3 regions of the Kitasatospora sp. NBC_00070 genome follow, and region 1 is predicted to be linked to each of the others. Evidence: riboswitches for the same ligand, from Rfam matches in the RefSeq annotation. Region 1 holds a riboswitch; each other region holds the start of a gene.
What was found. A riboswitch is a leader RNA that binds a small molecule or an ion and turns the genes downstream of it on or off. The one in region 1 is predicted to bind cobalamin.
Positions count from the first base shown of each region.

Region 2: linked by a shared signal. The riboswitch ahead of OHV05_RS08785 (prenyltransferase/squalene oxidase repeat-containing protein) and the one ahead of OHV05_RS25505 (cobalamin biosynthesis protein) in region 1 are both predicted to bind cobalamin.
Region 3: linked by a shared signal. The riboswitch ahead of OHV05_RS21765 (ribonucleoside-diphosphate reductase subunit alpha) and the one ahead of OHV05_RS25505 (cobalamin biosynthesis protein) in region 1 are both predicted to bind cobalamin.

Region 1 is NZ_CP108247.1:5,566,012-5,571,861, forward strand. It holds gene OHV05_RS25495 (putative cobaltochelatase) at 1-123, opposite strand, end outside; gene OHV05_RS25500 (cobyric acid synthase) at 120-1,661, opposite strand; gene OHV05_RS25505 (cobalamin biosynthesis protein) at 1,658-2,599, opposite strand; cobalamin riboswitch at 2,682-2,882, opposite strand; gene OHV05_RS25510 (YidB family protein) at 3,006-3,413, shown strand; gene OHV05_RS25515 (XRE family transcriptional regulator) at 3,851-4,540, shown strand; gene OHV05_RS25520 (alpha/beta hydrolase family protein) at 4,665-5,783, shown strand.
Region 2 is NZ_CP108247.1:1,892,493-1,898,342, reverse strand. It holds gene OHV05_RS08790 (SCO2322 family protein) at 1-54, opposite strand, end outside; gene OHV05_RS08785 (prenyltransferase/squalene oxidase repeat-containing protein) at 51-1,397, opposite strand; cobalamin riboswitch at 1,480-1,611, opposite strand; gene OHV05_RS08780 (TetR family transcriptional regulator) at 1,726-2,316, opposite strand; gene OHV05_RS08775 (glycosyltransferase family 4 protein) at 2,651-3,970, shown strand; gene OHV05_RS08770 (class I SAM-dependent methyltransferase) at 4,030-4,764, shown strand; gene OHV05_RS08765 (prenyltransferase) at 4,761-5,819, shown strand.
Region 3 is NZ_CP108247.1:4,711,203-4,717,052, reverse strand. It holds gene OHV05_RS21775 (glycoside hydrolase family 26 protein) at 1-170, opposite strand, end outside; gene OHV05_RS21770 (hypothetical protein) at 248-1,099, opposite strand; cobalamin riboswitch at 1,231-1,372, shown strand; gene OHV05_RS21765 (ribonucleoside-diphosphate reductase subunit alpha) at 1,532-3,967, shown strand; gene OHV05_RS21760 (ribonucleotide-diphosphate reductase subunit beta) at 3,988-4,983, shown strand; gene OHV05_RS21755 (BTAD domain-containing putative transcriptional regulator) at 5,053-5,850, opposite strand, start outside.

The sequences.
Region 1 (5,850 bases):
GGTGCCCTTTTCGCCGCGCACCAGCACCCCGCCGACGGCCGGCGAGACGGCGTTCAGCAGCAGCCCGAGCCGCAGGTCGGCCATGCCGACGATCGCGGTGAAGGGGTAACGCACGTCGGTCATCGGTCGGTCTCCGTAGCTCGGGGTGCCCCGGGTGGGACGAACGGCAGGTGGGCGGGTGCGCCGCCCTCGATCAGCTTCCACAGTGCGTCGGTGTCGGCGTGCTCCTCGATCAGGTCGCCCAGGCGGTCGAGACGCTCCTCCCGGGCGGCGGCGAACGAGGTGTCGGGGGCCGGCACGAAGGCCCGGCCCGCCTGCTCGGCCACCTCGCGCAGCAGCGCCCGGCGGAAGCCGTCGTTCTCCAGCGCGCCGTGCCAGGTGGTGCCCCGGACCGAGCCGACCCGGCAGCCGTCCAGGCTCTGCCCCCTGTCATCGGAGATGAACGTGTCACCGCCCTCGACGGTCACCACACCGTGGTGGATCTCGTACCCCTCGACCCGCTCGCCGAAAGCCTCGCCGACCGGCCGGGCCAGCACCTTCTCCCGGCCGAACACCACCCGGGTCGGCAGCAGGCCGAGGCCCTGGACGGTGCCCGTCTTGGACTCCACCTGATCCTCGATCACCTGACCGAGCATCTGGTACCCGCCGCACACCCCGAGCACCGGCCGGCCGGCCGCCGCCCGCGCCTTCAGCACCGGCTCCAGACCGCGTTCGCGCAGCCAGGCCAGGTCCGCCACGGTGGCCCGGGTGCCGGGCAGCACCACCAGATCCGCGTCGGCCAGCTCCTCGGCCCGGGTGGCCCAGCGGACCAGCACCCCGGGCTCCTGGGCCAGCGCGTCCAGGTCGGTGAAGTTGGACAGCCTCGGGAAGCGGACCACCGCGACCCGCAGCACGTCGGCGCCGACCGGGCCGCGCACCGACCCCCGGTCCACCACGGTGGTCAGGTCGAGCGAGTCCTCGGCGTCCAGCCACAGCCCGGACAGCATCGGCAGGGTGCCGAGCACCGGACGGCCCGTCAGCTCGCGCAGCATCTCCAGGCCGGGCGCCAGCAGCCGGGCGTCGCCCCGGAACTTGTTCACGAACCAGCCCGCCACCAGCGCCTGGTCCTCGGCCGAGAGCAGCGCCAGCGTCCCGTACATCGCGGCGAACACCCCGCCCCGGTCGATGTCGCCGACCACCACCACCGGCAGCTTCGCCGCCGTGGCCAGGCCCATGTTGGCGATGTCCCGGTCCCGCAGGTTGATCTCGGCGGGGGAGCCCGCGCCCTCGCAGACCACCACCTCGTACCGGCTGCGCAGGTCGGCCAGGCACTCCAGGGCCCGTTCCAGCAGCACCGGCTTGCGCTCGCGGTAGTCCAGCGCGCCGACCTCGGCGATCGCCCGGCCGAGCAGCACCACCTGACTGCGGCCGTCCGCACCGGGCTTGAGCAGCACCGGGTTCATCGCCGCCTCCGGCTCCACCCGGGCGGCCTGCGCCTGCATCGCCTGCGCCCGGCCGATCTCGGCGCCGTCGGCGGTGACGAAGGAGTTCAGCGACATGTTCTGCGCCTTGAACGGGGCCACCCTGACGCCCTGTCGGGCCAGCCAGCGGCAGATGCCCGCGGTGACCACGCTCTTGCCCGCGTCCGAGGTCGTTCCGGCGACCAGCAGCGAACCGCTCACGACTTCCTCCACGCGTACAGGGCCCGGCCGGTCACGGTGACCGCCAGTGCCAGGGCTCCGACCCGCCGGGACAGCGTGCAGGCCCGTTCGATGTCGTCGACCGTCACCGGCCGCAGCTCGCCGCCGAGTACGGGCCGGTGCTCCACCCGCTCGCCGTACTGGAGGGTGCCACCCAGCCGCACCCCGAGCGCCCCGGCGAAGGCCGACTCGGCCTGCCCGGCGTTGGGGCTCGGGTGTGACGAGCCGTCACGGCGCCAGACCCGCCAAGCGGTCCGCGGCGCGGCCGCGGCCGCCACGGTGAGCAGTGCGGTCAGCCGGGCCCCCGGCCAGCCCGCCAGGTCGTCCAGCCGGGCCGACGCCCAGCCGAACCGCAGGTGGCGGGGGGAACGGTGACCGACCATCGCGTCCAGGGTGTTGACGGCCCGGAACGCGAGCAGGCCGGGCGTACCGGCCAGTGCGCCCCAGGTGAGCGCGTTCACCACGGCGTCGGCGGTGTTCTCGGCGACCGACTCCACCGCCGCGCGGGCGATCTGCGGCCCGTCCAGCGCGCTCGGGTCCCGGCCGCACAGGTGCGGCAGCCGCTCCCGGGCGGCCGCGAGGTCGTCCGCCCGGAGCGAGCGGCCGATGATGCGGGCCTCCCGGGTCAGCGAGGTGCCGCCCAGCACCGTCCAGGTCGCGGCGGCCGCCAGGCCGGCCCGGGCCAGCGGCGCCCGGCGCAGCGCCCGGTCGGCGAGCACCGCCCCGGCCGCGACGGTGCCCACACAGGCGGCGGTGTACGCGGCCCCGGCCGCCCGGTGGTCACGCCAGAGCCGGCCCTCGAGCCGGGACGCGGCGGAGCCGAAGACGGCGACGGGGTGACCCCGACGGGGATCGGCGAACCTCGCGTCGGCCAGGTACCCGGCGACGGACCCGAGCAGGAAGGGGAGCGCGGGGGTCAGTCGGCGCACGACGGGGGAGGGTCGGCTCGGTTCAGGGCTGCCGGCATGGGCGTGGGTGTCCTCACTCAGGGTCCGCGCCCTGGATCGACGTACCGGGGGTGAGAGTCTCCTGGCTTCCGGGTCCGACACACTCCCGGGCCTTCCAACAGCCGCCTGGGCGGGCCGTCGTGACCATGGATCGGGAGTGCTCCCCGGTGACAGTGGCGGGACCGCGCCGGACTCGCACCGGCTTCCTCTACTTGCCTCCGTTTGGCTGAAGGATCCCATCACGCGGCCGGACAGGCAGTCAACAAAGGGTGCGGAGGGGTTGGTCACACGTCTGTTCGCCCCACCGCGCGGGGTGCTCCCGGGCGGGTGAAGCTGGCCCTGGCGCGGCGTGGGTCCGCGACCGGACTGGAGGACGGTCATGACCGATCTCGGCAAGCTTCTCGGGGGTCTGCTCGGCGGCACGGGCGGCGGTGCCGCCGGCGGCGGGGGGAACCTGCTCGCGATGTTGCTCGGCGCACTCGGCGGCGGCCAGGGGGCGGCGGGCGGTCTCGGCGCACTGCTCCAACAACTCACCCAGGGCGGCCTCGGCTCCCAGGCCCAGTCCTGGGTCGGCACCGGTGACAACCACCCGGTCTCCGGCGCGGAGCTCGCCGCCGCCCTGCCCGACCGCGAACTGGACGCCCTGGTCCAGCAGTCCGGCCTCTCCCGCGACGAACTCACCCAACGCCTCGCCGCCCAGCTCCCCACCGCCGTCGACCAGCTCACCCCCACCGGCGAGGTCCCCACCCCGGCCACCCTCGACGAGCTCTTCGGCAAGCAGAACTGACGCTCCGCCGCACAGACGCACGTGGTGCACCACCAGGGGCTCGGGGCTCTGCTGTTGTGCGGCTCCGCCGCGTGGGCGACGCCGGGCTTTTTGGCAGGTGTTCAGCCCGCTACGGAGTCAGGGGCTCGGGGAACTGCGACGCCGGCCTCGTAAAGGGTGATCGTCGCGTGGGCGGTCAGGCACTTTCGCAGTGACCCGAACGCCAGATCTCCTCGCAGAGCCCCGAGCCCCTGGGTAGTAGACCGCTGAGCGCATGCCCAGAGCGCAGCCCCGAGCCCCTGGGCCCGGAGCGCTGCCTCATGGCTACCTCTGAGTAGAGGTCCTGATCAGGCGTCACCATTGGTAGGAATCGCCAACACCCCAGTAGAGGGGACGACGGGGCTTCGTGCGTTCAGCGGGTGCTCGGGCCGCCCGCCCCGGGCCTAGCGTCTGGTGGCATGCGACGAAGACCGCCCGCCCCCACCCCCGTGCCCTTCTCGCCCGCCGCGGCGCGTTCCCACCGCGCCGGCCTGGGCCTGACCCCCGACCAGGTCGTCGAAGGCATGGCCGCGCACGGCGTCCGCCTGCTGCCGATGCACGTGCTCGGCTGGGAGACCGGCGAGTTCCGCCCGTCCGAGGAGGAGTTCATCGCGCTGGCCCGGGCGCTCTGGTGCCCGCCCGCCCAGCTGATGGGCGCGGCCCCGGCCGGCCTGCGCGACTTCCGGGTGGCCCGCGAGCTGTCCCAGGACCAGGCCGCCCAGCGGATCGGCGTCACCCTCCGGGCGTACGAGCACGCCGAGCTGACCGGCAAGTGGGGCGGCGACGCCGGGCAGACGTACGCGCTGGGCCACGTGCTCGGGATCGGCCTGCGGATGCTGGTGCGGGTGACCAACCGTCAGGAGGAGCTGGACCGCTGTCTGCGGCAGTGCGTGGACGGCCGCTGGCAGTCGCAGGTGAAGCCGGTGGCCCGCCTGGTGCCGGTGCCCCGGCCGGTGCTGGAGCAGACCCTCGCGGAGTTCCAGGGCGAGTACCTGGTCCCGATGCACTGGGGCTCCGCGCCGAGCCAGGCCGAGCAGCGGCCGGTGCTGCCGCACGCCGAGCGGTTCTGGGAGCTGCTCTCCGCGCACCGCACCGACATCCCGGTCTGACCGGTCTGACGCCCCGTCCGGGCGGTCACCCGCTCCCGGACGGCCCTGCCCCGGTGGCAGGGCCGGGGCGGCGCCGGTGGAATGGACCGCAACGTCCCGTCCGCCACAGCACACCGGGAGCGCAATGCGTTGGGGAACCGCGGCCATGGTGGCCGCCGCCGCAGTCGGGGCCGGAACCGCGGCCGTCCTGCTGCTCGGCCGCAAGGCGTCCGACGGGGTGGTCAGGCCCGGGCGGGCCGAGCCCGGTGCCGACGCCGACCTGCGGGTGCACGACCTGGCCCCCGGCGGGGTGGTGATCACCCGCAGCACCGCCACCGCCCGGCCGGGCCGGTACGCGCTGGAGTGGCGTGACGGCGGCCACGCGGTGGTCGGCGAGGTGCTCGGCACCGGCCCGCAGACCGTCACCCGCCGCCTGGAGCAGGTGGACGGCGGCTCGCTGCAGATCGGCGACAAGGTCGAGCTGACGCCCCGGGTGTACGTCGGCGACCCCCGCTCGGCGCACGGCCTCGGCTACACCGACACGGTCGCCGAGGGCGAACTCGGCGCGCTGCCCGCCTGGTACGTCGACGGCAAGCGCGGGACCTGGGTGATCCTGGTGCACGGCCCCGGCGCCGACCGTACCCAGGCGCTGCCCGTGCTCCCGGTGCTGCACGCGCTCCAGCTGCCCAGCCTGACCGTCAGCTACCGGGGGGACGCGGGCGCACCGCCCTCCCCGGACCGGCTCGGGCACTTCGGCGAGACCGAGTGGCAGGACGTCGACGCGGCGATCCGGCTGGCCCTCGACAGCGGCGCGGGCCGGGTGATCCTGTACGGCTGGTCGGTGGGCGCCACCATGGTGCTGCAGGCCGCCGCCCGGACGGCCTGGCCGGAGGCGGTGGCCGGCCTGGTGCTGGACTCGCCGGTGCTGGACTGGCCGCAGACCGTCCGGCGGGAACGCGCCAAGGCCGGTGTGCCCGCCGCGCTGGCCGAACTCGGCGCCCTGGCCGCCGAGGGCCGCAGCCGGGTCGACCTGGCCGGGTTCGCCCGGCTCGCCTCGGGTGCCGACCTGCACGTGCCGACGCTGCTGCTGCACAGCCCCGCCGACTCGATCGCCCCCTGGGACGCCGCCGCCCGGCTGGCCGACCTGCGCGGTGACCTGGTCAGCCTGCACCCGGTGCCACGCGCCGAACACGCGGCGCTCTGGAACGCCGACCCGGCCGGCTACGCGGAGACCCTGCGCCGCTGGCTCACCCCGCTGCTCTAGATCACCGGCCCGGAGCGGCGGGCCGGTGACGGTGAAGGAGCCGTGAAATGACCGTTGGCGTCTGGTT
Region 2 (5,850 bases), 3.7 Mb from region 1:
CACGGCGGCGACGGCCGCGGCCGCCACCGCCGCCCGGGGGAGCGGGAGGGTCACTTCTGCTCGTCGCCCTCGGACTTGCCGCCGTCGGTCTTGTTCGGGCCACCGGCGGGCCGGCCGGCCCGCTTGCGCTGGAGGCTGAGCAGCAGGCCGCCGCCGATGCCGACCAGCAGGCCGATGCCGACCAGCCAGACCGGGGAGATGCCGTTGTCGTCGTCGGCCCGGGCGGCCCCGCTGTCGTTCTGCGCGTCGGTCGCGGCCGCGGAGGCGGCGGCCGGGACGGACTTCGGCGCCGGGCCCGCGTCGATCAGCAGCTGGACCGTGTTGGTGCCGCCGAAGTGGTACGGGTCGAGCTGGACGGCCTCGGCGGTCAGCAGCATCAGCGCGGCGGCCGAGGCGTCGGTGCCGGACTTGCCCTTGGCGGCCCAGTCGTGGCCGTTGCCGGCCAGCCATTCGGCGGCGGGGGCGGCCGTGGCCGGGCGCCCGGACTGGACCAGGCCGAGCACGGTCCAGGCGGTCGCGGTGTAGTCGGGGGTCGCGGCGGCGCCGGGCATGGTCTGCATCAGGTGCTGCCCGTTCGCGTCCAGCTCGGCGGCCAGGTACGAGCCCGCCGCCTCGGCGGAGTCCGCGTGCGGCACGGTGGCCGTGGCGGTGGCGCAGTCCAGCGGCTTGGGCGGGCTGTCCACCCGGTTGGTGTTGGTGACCGGCAGCTTGCCGCCGGCCGCGGCCAGCAGCGCCTGCGAGCCGGCCAGGTCGTTGGCCTTGAGCGTGCCGTCCGGGGCCGGCTGGTAGGCGAACGCCCCGCGCTGCTCGACCGGCGCGGCGCAGCCGAGCTGGAACAGCGCCAGGCCGTCGTAGGCGTTCTTGCCGTTCTTGGTCACCGCGGCCGGGTCGATGTTGGCGGCCAGCAGCGCGTTGACGGCCAGTCCGGTGGAGTTGGCGTCGCCCGGGGTGCCGGGGTTGAGCGGCCAGCTGCCGTCCGCGTTCTGCACGGCCTTCAGCCAGTCGGAGCCTCGGGTCACCTCGTCCCGGTGCCCGCCGAGCTGCTGGAGCGCCTGGATCGCCATTGCGGTGGCGTTGCTGTCCTCGGCCTTGGGGTCGCAGGCCACCGAGGGGTCGGACCGGAACGGGGCCCAGCCGCCGTCCGCGCACTGCTGACCCGTCAGCCAGACCACGGCCGCGTCGGACGGGACGACCTTGACCGAGCCGAGCGCGGTGAGGGCCAGCGACTGCCGCCAGACGCCGTCGTACGTCGGGTCACCCTTGCCGTAGAGCGCGGCCGGGGCGGCGGCGGGCGTGGGGGTGGGGGTGGGGGTGTCCGCGAGGGCGGGGACGGCGGCGGCGCCGGTCAGCAGGGCGGCGGCCAGCGCGGCTGCGCCCATGCGGGCGGTGGTGAGCATGAGGGTCGACGTGCCTTTCGGTGAGCGGAGCAGCGGCCCGAGGCGGGGCCGCCCGTAGACCTCGACGGAGCCGGGCGCCCGGCACTGCCGCTCGCTCCCCGGCGGGCATCCCGACTGTGACGGTTGCGTGGTCAGCGCCGGAGTCGCACCGGCTTCCCCCGCACGAGGAGCGGATGAAGTTGTTGATCCTGCGTCCAAGACTCTAACCGTCCGACCGGACTCCCCCCGGCCGGACACGGTCCGGGCGGTGCGGGGTCTCCGGTGACCGGAACCGGTACCAGTTCTTCCGGCCGGGACGGGACGGACGCGCTCCGGTACCGGCCGGGCGTCAGAGCACCAGCAGCCGGGCGGCGGTGTGCAGGTCGCCGCGGACCTCGGCGAGCGAGGCGCGGCCGGAGAGCCAGGCCAGCAGGGTGGCGTGCCAGGTGTGCGCGATCACCCGCAGCGCGGCCTGCTGGGCCGGCGACGGGGTGGGGCCGAGCTGCGCGGCGTCCAGCACGATGGCCGAGGTGACGGCCGAGACGGCGTCCACCTCGGCGCCGACCGAGCGGTCGGCGAAGGAGAGCGCGCGGACCATCGCCTCGGCGAGGCGGGGTTCGCGCTGGAGCGCGTGGAACGCCTGGGTGAGCGTCTCGGCCACCCGGCCGGCCGGGTCCTCGCCGGTCGGCGGGTGGCGGCGGACCTGCTCGTGCAGGTGCTGGAGCTGCTCCTGCATCACCGCCACCAACAGGTGCACCTTGGACGGGAAGTAGCGGTAGAGGGTGCCGAGCGCGACCTCGGCGGTCTCCGCCACCTCGCGCATCTGGACCGCCTCGTAACCGCCCCGGGCGGCCAGCGCGGTGGCGGCCCGCAGGATCCGGCGGCGGCGTTCGGCCTGCCGGGGGGTGAGCCCGGTTCCGAGGGCGGCGGTGGTGGTCAAGGGGGCTCCCTGAGCGCGCGCGTGGGTGACCGGATCGAGGCGATTCAACCACGGGGTGGGAAATGAGGACACGTCAGTGAGGGGGTGCTCCGAGAGTTATGTCACAGTGAACGCCGGGTGAGCGGGCTCTGCGGACGGGTCAGAATGGAGCCCTCCGGTACCGGCGTACTCGTGAGTAGCACTCTGCGGGGGCGATCTGCCGCCCTCGGGTGCGGGCCGGTATCGTCAGGGTCTCTCATTGTTCGATCAGCCCAATGACGAGCTCCACCATCATGAAACGTGATCTACTTTCCCGCCGCCGCGCAGGCCGGGGAGTAGGGGACAGGAGCCCCGGATGACCGCGCTGCCGCCGCGACCGCTGCGGATCGCCCTGCTGTCCTACCGGGGCGACCCGTACTGCGGCGGCCAGGGCGTCTACGTCCGGCACCTGTCCCGCGAGCTGGCCAGGCTCGGGCACCACGTGGACGTGGTCGGGGCCCAGCCCTTCCCGGTGCTCGACCCGGTCGAGGGGCCAGGCAGCGTCCGGCTGGTGGAGCTGCCCAGCCTGGACCTGTACCGCGCCGACGACCCGTTCCGCACCCCCGCGCTGACCGAGTACCGGGGCCTGGTCGACCTGCTGGAGGTGGCCGGGATGCGGACCGGCGGCTTCCCCGAGCCGCTCACCTTCTCGCTCCGGGCCCGGCAGTACCTGGCCGCGCACAAGGGCCGCTACGACGTGGTGCACGACAACCAGACCCTCGGCTACGGCCTGCTCGGGCTGGCCAGGCACGGTTTCCCGCTGGTCACCACCGTGCACCACCCGATCACCGTGGACCGCCGGCTGGAACTGGCCGCCGCGCCGACCCGGCTGAAGCGGCTGTCGCTGCGCCGCTGGTACGCCTTCACCCGGATGCAGCGCCGGGTGGCCGCCCGGCTGGAGCACGTGATCACCGTCTCCGGCAGCTCGAAGGCCGAGATCGCCGAGCAGCTCGGCACCCCGCCAGGCAACATCGCGGTGGTCCCGATCGGCGCCGACACCCGGCTCTGGTCGCCCTCGGACGCGATCGCCCGGGTGCCCGGACGGATCGTCACCACCTCCAGCGCGGACGTCCCGCTGAAGGGCCTGGTGCACCTGGTCGAGGCGCTGGCCAAGCTGCGTACCGAGCGGGACGCGCACCTGGTGGTGGTCGGCAAGCCGCAGCGCGGCGAGGGCCCGGTGGCCGAGGCGGTCCGCCGGTTCGGCCTGGAGCGGCAGATCGAGTTCCGCACCGGGCTGACCGACCAGGAGCTGGTCGACCTGTACCGCTCCGCCGAGGTGGCCTGCGTGCCCTCGCTGTACGAGGGCTTCTCGCTGCCCGCCGCCGAGGCGATGGCCACCGGCACCCCGCTGGTCGCCACCACCGGCGGCGCGATCCCCGAGGTGGCCGGCCCGGACGGCGAGACCTGCCTGGCGGTGCCGCCCGGCGACGCGGGTGCGCTGGCCGCCGCGCTCGGCCGGCTGCTGGACGACCCCGAGCTGCGGTCCGAGCTCGGCGCGGCCGGGCGGGAGCGGGTGCTGGCCGGGTTCACCTGGCAGCGGGCCGCCGAACTGACCGTCGACCGCTACCGGGCGGCGATCGCCACCGGGGCCGGGCAGCGCGCCAGGGCCGGCGCGGGCTGGCGCTACGTCGCCTGACCGGCCCGCCTGACGGCCGATCACTTTTTTGCCGAGTACCAACGAATGGGAGCCCCGCAGTGCTGACCGTCGATTTCTCCCGCTTCCCGCTCGCCCCCGGCGACCGGGTGCTCGACCTGGGCTGTGGCGGGGGCCGGCACGCCTTCGAGTGCTACCGGCGCGGCGCGAACGTGGTGGCCCTGGACCGGAACGGCGACGAGATCGCCGAGGTGCAGAGGTGGTTCGCCGCGATGGAGCAGGCCGGGGAGGCGCCGGCCGGGGCCTCGGCGGTGGCGATGGAGGGCGACGCGCTCAACCTGCCGTTCGACGACGACACCTTCGACAAGATCATCATCTCCGAGGTGATGGAGCACATCCCGGACGACAAGGGCGTGCTGGCCGAGATGGTCCGGGTGCTCAAGCCGGGCGGCCTGCTGGCCGTCACCGTGCCGCGCTACCTGCCGGAGAAGATCTGCTGGGCGCTCTCCGACGAGTACCACGAGGTCGAGGGCGGGCACATCCGGATCTACAAGGGCGACGAGCTGGTCGAGAAGGTGCGGGAGTCCGGCCTGGAGCCGTACGGCGAGCACCACGCGCACGCGCTGCACTCGCCGTACTGGTGGATCAAGTGCGCCGTCGGCGTCAACAACGACAAGGCGCTGCCGGTCCGGGCCTACCACCAGCTGCTGGTCTGGGACATCGTCGGCACCCCGGTGATCTCGAAGATCACCAAGGCCGCCGAGAAGGCGCTCAACCCGGTGCTCGGCAAGAGCTTCGTGGTGTACGCCGGCAAGCCGCGACGGGCCGGCTCGTGACCGCCGCCATCCCGGAGGCGCTGCTGCTGGACGGGGTGCTGGACGCCCGTCAGGCCGCCGACACGGTGCGCTCGATCCTGGCCGACCAGCAGCCCGACGGCGCCATCCCGTGGTTCGCCGGCGGCCACCTGGACCCGTGGGACCACACCGAGGCCGCGATGGCCCTGGACACGGCGGGCGAACACGCCGCCGCCGAGGCGGCGTACCGCTGGCTGGCGGCCCGGCAGAACGCCGACGGCTCCTGGTACGCGGCGTACGTGGACGGCGAGGTGACCAACCGGGCCAAGGAGACCAACTTCTGCGCCTACCTGGCAGTCGGCATCTGGCACCACCACCTCTCCTCGGGCGACGACGCCTTCCTGGACTGGATCTGGCCGACCGTCCGCCGGGCACTGGACTTCACGGTCGGGCTGCGGCTGCCGGGCGGCCCGATCGCCTGGCGGCAGGACGAGGACGGCAGCGCGCCGCAGGAGGCGCTGCTGACCGGCTCGTCCAGCATCCTGCACGCCCTGCGGTGCGGCCTCGCCATCGCGGACTACCTCGAAGAGCCGCAGCCGGACTGGGAGTTGGCGGCCGGACGACTCCGGCACGCGATCACCCACCACCCGGAGCGGTTCCTCGACAAGGACCGCTACTCGATGGACTGGTACTACCCCGTGCTCGGCACCGCGCTGCGCGGCCCGGAAGCGGTGGCCCGGATCGAACGGGACTGGGAGCGCTTCGTGGTGCCCGGCCTCGGGGTCCGCTGCGTCAGCGACCGGCCCTGGGTGACCGGCGGGGAGAGCGCCGAACTCGCGCTCGCGCTCTGGGCGGTGGGCCAGTCCGACCGCGCGGTGGAGATCCTGCGCTGGATCCAGCACCTGCGGCACCAGGACGGCTCCTACTGGACCGGGTACGTCTTCGAGGACGACGCGATCTGGCCGGAGGAGCGCACCACCTGGACCGCCGGGGCGCTGCTGCTCGCGGTGGCGGCGCTGGGCGGCGACCACGCGACGGTGGCGGTCTTCGGCGGGGACCAGCTGCCGGCCGGACTGGTCGTCGGCGACTGCTGCTGACACGACGACGGAGGGGCCCGGGGACGTGATG
Region 3 (5,850 bases), 850 kb from region 1:
GAGGATGGCGGTCCGGACAGGGTCGGCAAGGGCGCCAGCCCAACCGGTCCCGGCAGCGGATCGTCCGAGCTGACCGCGATCACCGCCGTGCACAGAGCGGCGACGGCCAGCCCCGCCGCGGTCACCTTGACGGCCTTGCTCCGCAGCACCCCCGCCGGTATCACACCCATCCCCCTGACGCTTGATCATCCCGACAGGGAGACAGTACCGGGGCGAGGCGAGGCGACCGACCCCGCGTCTCCCGTTGTCAGCTGTGGGGCTGTGACAGCGCGCGCTGGGTCAACAGCTCACGCAGGTGGTCGGCGAACGCCGGGCCACTGTCGGTCGCGGTCTGGTCAGCCGTGGTCCCCCCGGCCTTGGCCGAGCCGGCCGAAGTGAAGTAGGCGAACCGGCCGAGCGAGCCGTGGGTACTGGCGCAGCCGACCGTCTGGCAGAACTCCTTGACGTCGTCGGCCGGGAGTCCCTTGATGTGCCCCTTGTACTTGGTCATCGCGGTCTCCGCCTGGAGCTTCTTGTCGAACACCGCAACGCCGACCACGATCGCGCTGTCGCCGGACGCGTAGGTCGCCCGGAACACCTGCTGGCAGGCCTGACCCGCGATCACGTCGCCGAGGCCGCCGATGGTGGCGTTCCAGCACGGTGTCGTGGTGGCGACCGCGCGGCGGACCCAGGTGTGACCGTTGATGGTGAGCGAGTCCTCCGGGAAGAACGCGGTCGAGGTGACCGGAGCCTTGTCGGTGGTGACGTCCCAGATCGCCTTCGTGCTCTCGTCCTCGCCGGCCGAGGCCGAGGGCTTCGCCGGTCCGGACGCCTTGGGCGAGGCGCTCTGGCTGGGGAGGGCGATCGGGTCGTCCTTGCCGGAGCGCGACACGGTCACCGCGACCGCCGTCAGCGCGCCGACCACCAGCAGCGCACCGACACCCAACAGGATCCGGTTGCGGGTCTTCCGACGCTGCTCGCCCGCGGCTTGCTCCGCGAGCTGCTCCCAGTTCGGTTCGGTCGGCGGCGGCCCGTACCCGGGATACTGCGGGTACGACGACTGCCCCTGCCCCGGCGGCGGACCGTATCCACCGTTGTTCATTCCCGCCCCATCACTCATGAGCGCAGATCCTAGGCCATCGCCCAATCCGCTGGACAGAGGTGTCCCACGGTCCGGCACGGCACGCCGCCGGTCACTGCAGGCTACTCATGCGCTACACGACACGACACAAGATGTGGGGTTACACGAGCCAGGCACCACTACATGTATGCTCGCTTTCGCTGTCGACGCAGGGGAACCCGGTGTGATTCCGGGACTGCCCCGCAGCGGTGAGCGGGCTCCTCCAGCAGGTTCCCGCAAGTCCGATGACCTGCCGACCGTGTGCCACAGGGCTTCCCCGCAGTCGCCATGCAGCACAGCAGTATCGTCCGGGCCTCGCGGGTGGGCCGGGGGGTGGTTCGCGCGCGCCGTGAGGTGTTCCGCGCTGCCTTCCCCTGCGCCCTGACGGGTCCGGTGCCCCTCGCCGACCGCCGCCGCCAGGAGAGAAGCGCCTTGACCATCGCTGCCTCAGTTGCCCTGCCCTCCCAGGGTTCTGCCGACTCCGCCCAGACCGATCCAGGTGCTGCGCTGCTTCGGCTGCTCACCGACCGCAGCATCGACCTGCCCCAGGTGGACCCCGGCCACGTCGCGGCCGCTGCGCTGCGCGGCCGGAACGCCAACTCGGACTTCGCCGAGCTGCGCGGACTGGCCGTGGAGGCTGCCGCCTCGATGATCGCCGAGGACCCGCAGTACTCGAAGCTCGCCGCCCGCCTGCTCGCGCTGGAGATCCAGGACGAGGCGATCGGCCAGGGCGCGCTCTCCTTCTCCGCCTCGATCGTGGTCGGCCACACCGAGGGCCTGATCGGCGACGTCACGGCCGCCCTGGTGGCCAAGCACGCCGACGCCTTCGACGCGCTGATCGACCAGCGCGGTGACGACCGCTTCGAGTACTTCGGCCTGCGCACCGTGCAGTCCCGGTACCTGCTGCGCCACCCGATCACCCGCAAGGTGATCGAGACCCCGCAGCACTTCCTGCTCCGGGTCGCCGCCGGTCTCGCGGTCGGCGACACCGAGCAGTCGGTGGCCGAGGTGGCCGAGCTCTACACCCTGATGAGCCGGCTGGAGTACCTGACCTCCTCGCCGACCCTCTTCAACTCCGGCACCAAGCACCCGCAGATGTCCTCCTGCTACCTGCTGGACTCGCCGCTGGACAACCTGGACTCGATCTACAGCCGCTACGCGCAGATCGCCCGGCTCTCCAAGCACGCCGGCGGCATCGGCCTCTCCTACAGCCGGATCCGTTCGCGCGGCAGCCTGATCCGCGGCACCAACGGCCAGTCCAACGGCATCGTCCCGTTCCTGCGCACCCTGGACTCCTCGGTCGCCGCGGTGAACCAGGGCGGCCGCCGCAAGGGTGCCGCCTGCGTGTACCTGGAGACCTGGCACGCCGACATCGAGGAGTTCCTGGAGCTCCGCGACAACACCGGCGAGGAGGCCCGCCGGACCCACAACCTGAACCTGGCGCACTGGATCCCGGACGAGTTCATGCGCCGGGTGAACGCCAACGCCGACTGGTCGCTGTTCTCCCCGGTCGACGTGCCCGAGCTGGTCGACCTCTGGGGCGCCGACTTCGACGCCGCGTACCTGAAGGCCGAGGCCGAGGGCAAGGCCGTCCGCACCATCCCGGCGCAGACCCTGTACGCCCGGATGATGCGCACCCTGGCCACCACCGGCAACGGCTGGATGACCTTCAAGGACGCCTCCAACCGCGCCGCCAACCAGACCGCCGTGCCCGGCCGCACCGTGCACTCCTCGAACCTCTGCACCGAGATCATCGAGGTCACCGACGACTCCGAGACCGCGGTCTGCAACCTCGGCTCGGTCAACCTCGGTGCCCACGTGGCGATCGGCGCCTCCGCGGCCGACCTGCTGAACGCGATGGACTGGGACCGGCTGGACGCCACCGTGCGCACCGCCGTGACCTTCCTGGACCGGGTCATCGACATCAACTTCTACCCGACCACCGAGGCGGGCACCTCCAACTCCCGCTGGCGCCCGGTCGGCCTGGGCGTGATGGGCCTGCAGGACGTCTTCTTCCAGCTCCGGCTGGACTTCGACTCGGCCGAGGCCAAGCAGCTCTCCACCCTGATCGCCGAGCGGATCATGCTGGTCGCCTACGAGCGCTCCAGCGAGCTGGCCGTGCAGCTCGGCCGGCACGAGGCGTACGCGGAGACCCGCGCCGCCCGTGGCCAGCTGCACGTCGACCACTTCGAGACCGCCCCGCAGTGGACCGAGCGCTGGGAGGCGCTGCGCGCCACCATCGCCGAGACCGGCCTGCGCAACTCGCTGCTGCTGGCGATCGCGCCGACCGCGACCATCGCCTCGATCGCCGGTGTCTACGAGTGCATCGAGCCGCAGGTGTCCAACCTGTTCAAGCGCGAGACCCTCTCCGGCGAGTTCCTCCAGGTCAACCCGTACCTGGTCCGCGAGCTCAAGGAGCTGGGCGTCTGGGACGCGCAGACCCGGGACGCGCTGCGCGAGTCGAACGGTTCGGTGCAGGACCTCAACTGGCTGCCCACCGAGGTCCGTTCGCTCTACCGCACGGCGTGGGAGCTGCCGCAGCGGGCGCTGATCGACCTGGCCGCCGCCCGGCAGCCGTACATCGACCAGAGCCAGTCGCTGAACCTCTTCATGGCCGCGCCGACCATCGGCAAGCTGAGCTCGATGTACGCGTACGCCTGGAAGGTCGGTCTGAAGACCACCTACTACCTGCGCTCGCGCCCGGCCACCCGGATCGCCCAGGCCGCCTCCTCCTCCGGGGCGAAGGCCGTCGTCCCGGCGCCGTCCGCGCCGGTCGTCGTGGCGACCCCGACCACCCTCACTCCGGAGGAGGAGGCGGCGCTCGCCTGCTCCCTGGAGAACCCCGAGTCCTGCGAGGCCTGCCAGTGAGCACCACCGACCGCGAGAAGATGCTGCTCGACCCGGGCTTCGAGCTGACGCTCCGTCCGATGCGGTACCCGTCGTTCTACGACAAGTACCGCGACGCGATCAAGAACACCTGGACCGTCGAGGAGGTGGACCTGCACTCCGACGTCGCCGACCTCGCCAAGCTCAGCGAGGGCGAGCGGCACATGATCGGCCGCCTGGTCGCCTTCTTCGCCACCGGTGACTCGATCGTCTCGAACAACGTGGTGCTGAGCCTCTACAAGCACATCAACTCGCCCGAGGCCCGGCTCTACCTGTCCCGGCAGCTGTTCGAGGAGGCCGTGCACGTCCAGTTCTACCTGACGCTGCTCGACACCTACCTGCCCGATCCCGAGGACCGGGCGGCGGCCTTCGACGCGGTGGAGAACATCCCCTCCATCCACCAGAAGGCGCAGTTCTGCTTCAAGTACATGAACGCGGTCGACCACCTCGACTCGCTGCAGAGCAAGGACGACCGACGGGCCTTCCTGCTCAACCTGATCTGCTTCGCGGCCTGCGTCGAGGGCCTGTTCTTCTACGGCGCCTTCGCGTACGTGTACTGGTTCCGGTCCCGGGGCCTGCTGCACGGTCTGGCCACCGGCACCAACTGGGTGTTCCGGGACGAGTCCATGCACATGGACTTCGCCTTCTCGGTGGTGGACACCGTCCGCCAGGAGGAGCCCGACCTCTTCGACGACCAGATGGCCAAGCAGGTCACCGAGATGCTGGAGGAAGCCGTCGAGGCCGAGCTCCAGTTCGCCGAGGACCTCTGCGGCGAGGGCCTGCCGGGGATGAACACCGCCTCGATGCGGGAGTACCTGCAGGCGGTCGCCGACCAGCGGCTGGCCCGTCTCGGCATGCCGATCCGGTACGGCTCCAGCAACCCGTTCGGCTTCATGGAGCTGCAGAACGTGCAGGAGCTGACCAACTTCTTCGAGCGCCGGGTCAGCGCCTACCAGACCGCCGTCGAGGGCTCGGTCGCCTTCGACGACGACTTCTAGGCCGCGACACCACCGGAGGGGCGCGGGGTTCTCCCCGCGCCCCTCCGGCGTGTCCCGGGCCGACCGGCCTCAGCCGAGGTGCAGCGTCGGGTCGCCCGCCAGGATCCGCCGGTGCAGCTCGGTCACCGCCCGGCCCGGGTCCAGCCCCTGATCCTCGATCAGCAGGTCCCGCAGCTCGCCGTACGCGGCCAGCGCCTCGGCCTGCCGCCCGTCGCGCAGCAGCGCCAGCATCAGCTGGGACCGCAGCCGCTCCCGGAGCGGGTGCTCCGCCACCAGACCGCGCAGCACGGGCAGCACCTCCGCATGCCGGCCCAGCGCCAGCTCCGCCTCGACCAGACCCTCGGCGGCCAGCACCCTGGCCTCCTCCAGCCGGCTCACGTACCCGAACACGCTCGGCCCGAGCGGCACGTCGACCAGCGCCGGACCGCGCCAGAGCTCCAGCGCACCGCGCAGCAGCCGGCCGGCCTGCCCGTGGTCGCCGGTACGGAGCGCCGCCCGGCCGGACTCCGCCAGCGTCTCGAACCGCACCGCGTCGATCGAGCCGGCCTCGGTCAGCAGGGTGTACGCACTGCCGGTGGTCCGCACCGCCCCCTTGCCGAGCAGGCCGCGCAGCCGCCAGACGTACCCCTGCAGGGTCTTCCGGGCGCTCTCGGGCTCGTCGGCCTGCCACAGCTCGGCGATGATCCGGTCCACCTGGACCGGCCGGTTGACGTTGATCGCCAGCAGCGCCAGCAGCGCCCGCTGCTTGGCCGCCGACAGCTCGATCTCCCGTTCGCCGCAGCGGAGTTGGAGCGGTCCGAGCAGACCGAACCGGGTGCCGCCGGACGGCTCGGCACCGGTCGGCCCGGGCGGGGCGAGGAGCCGGGG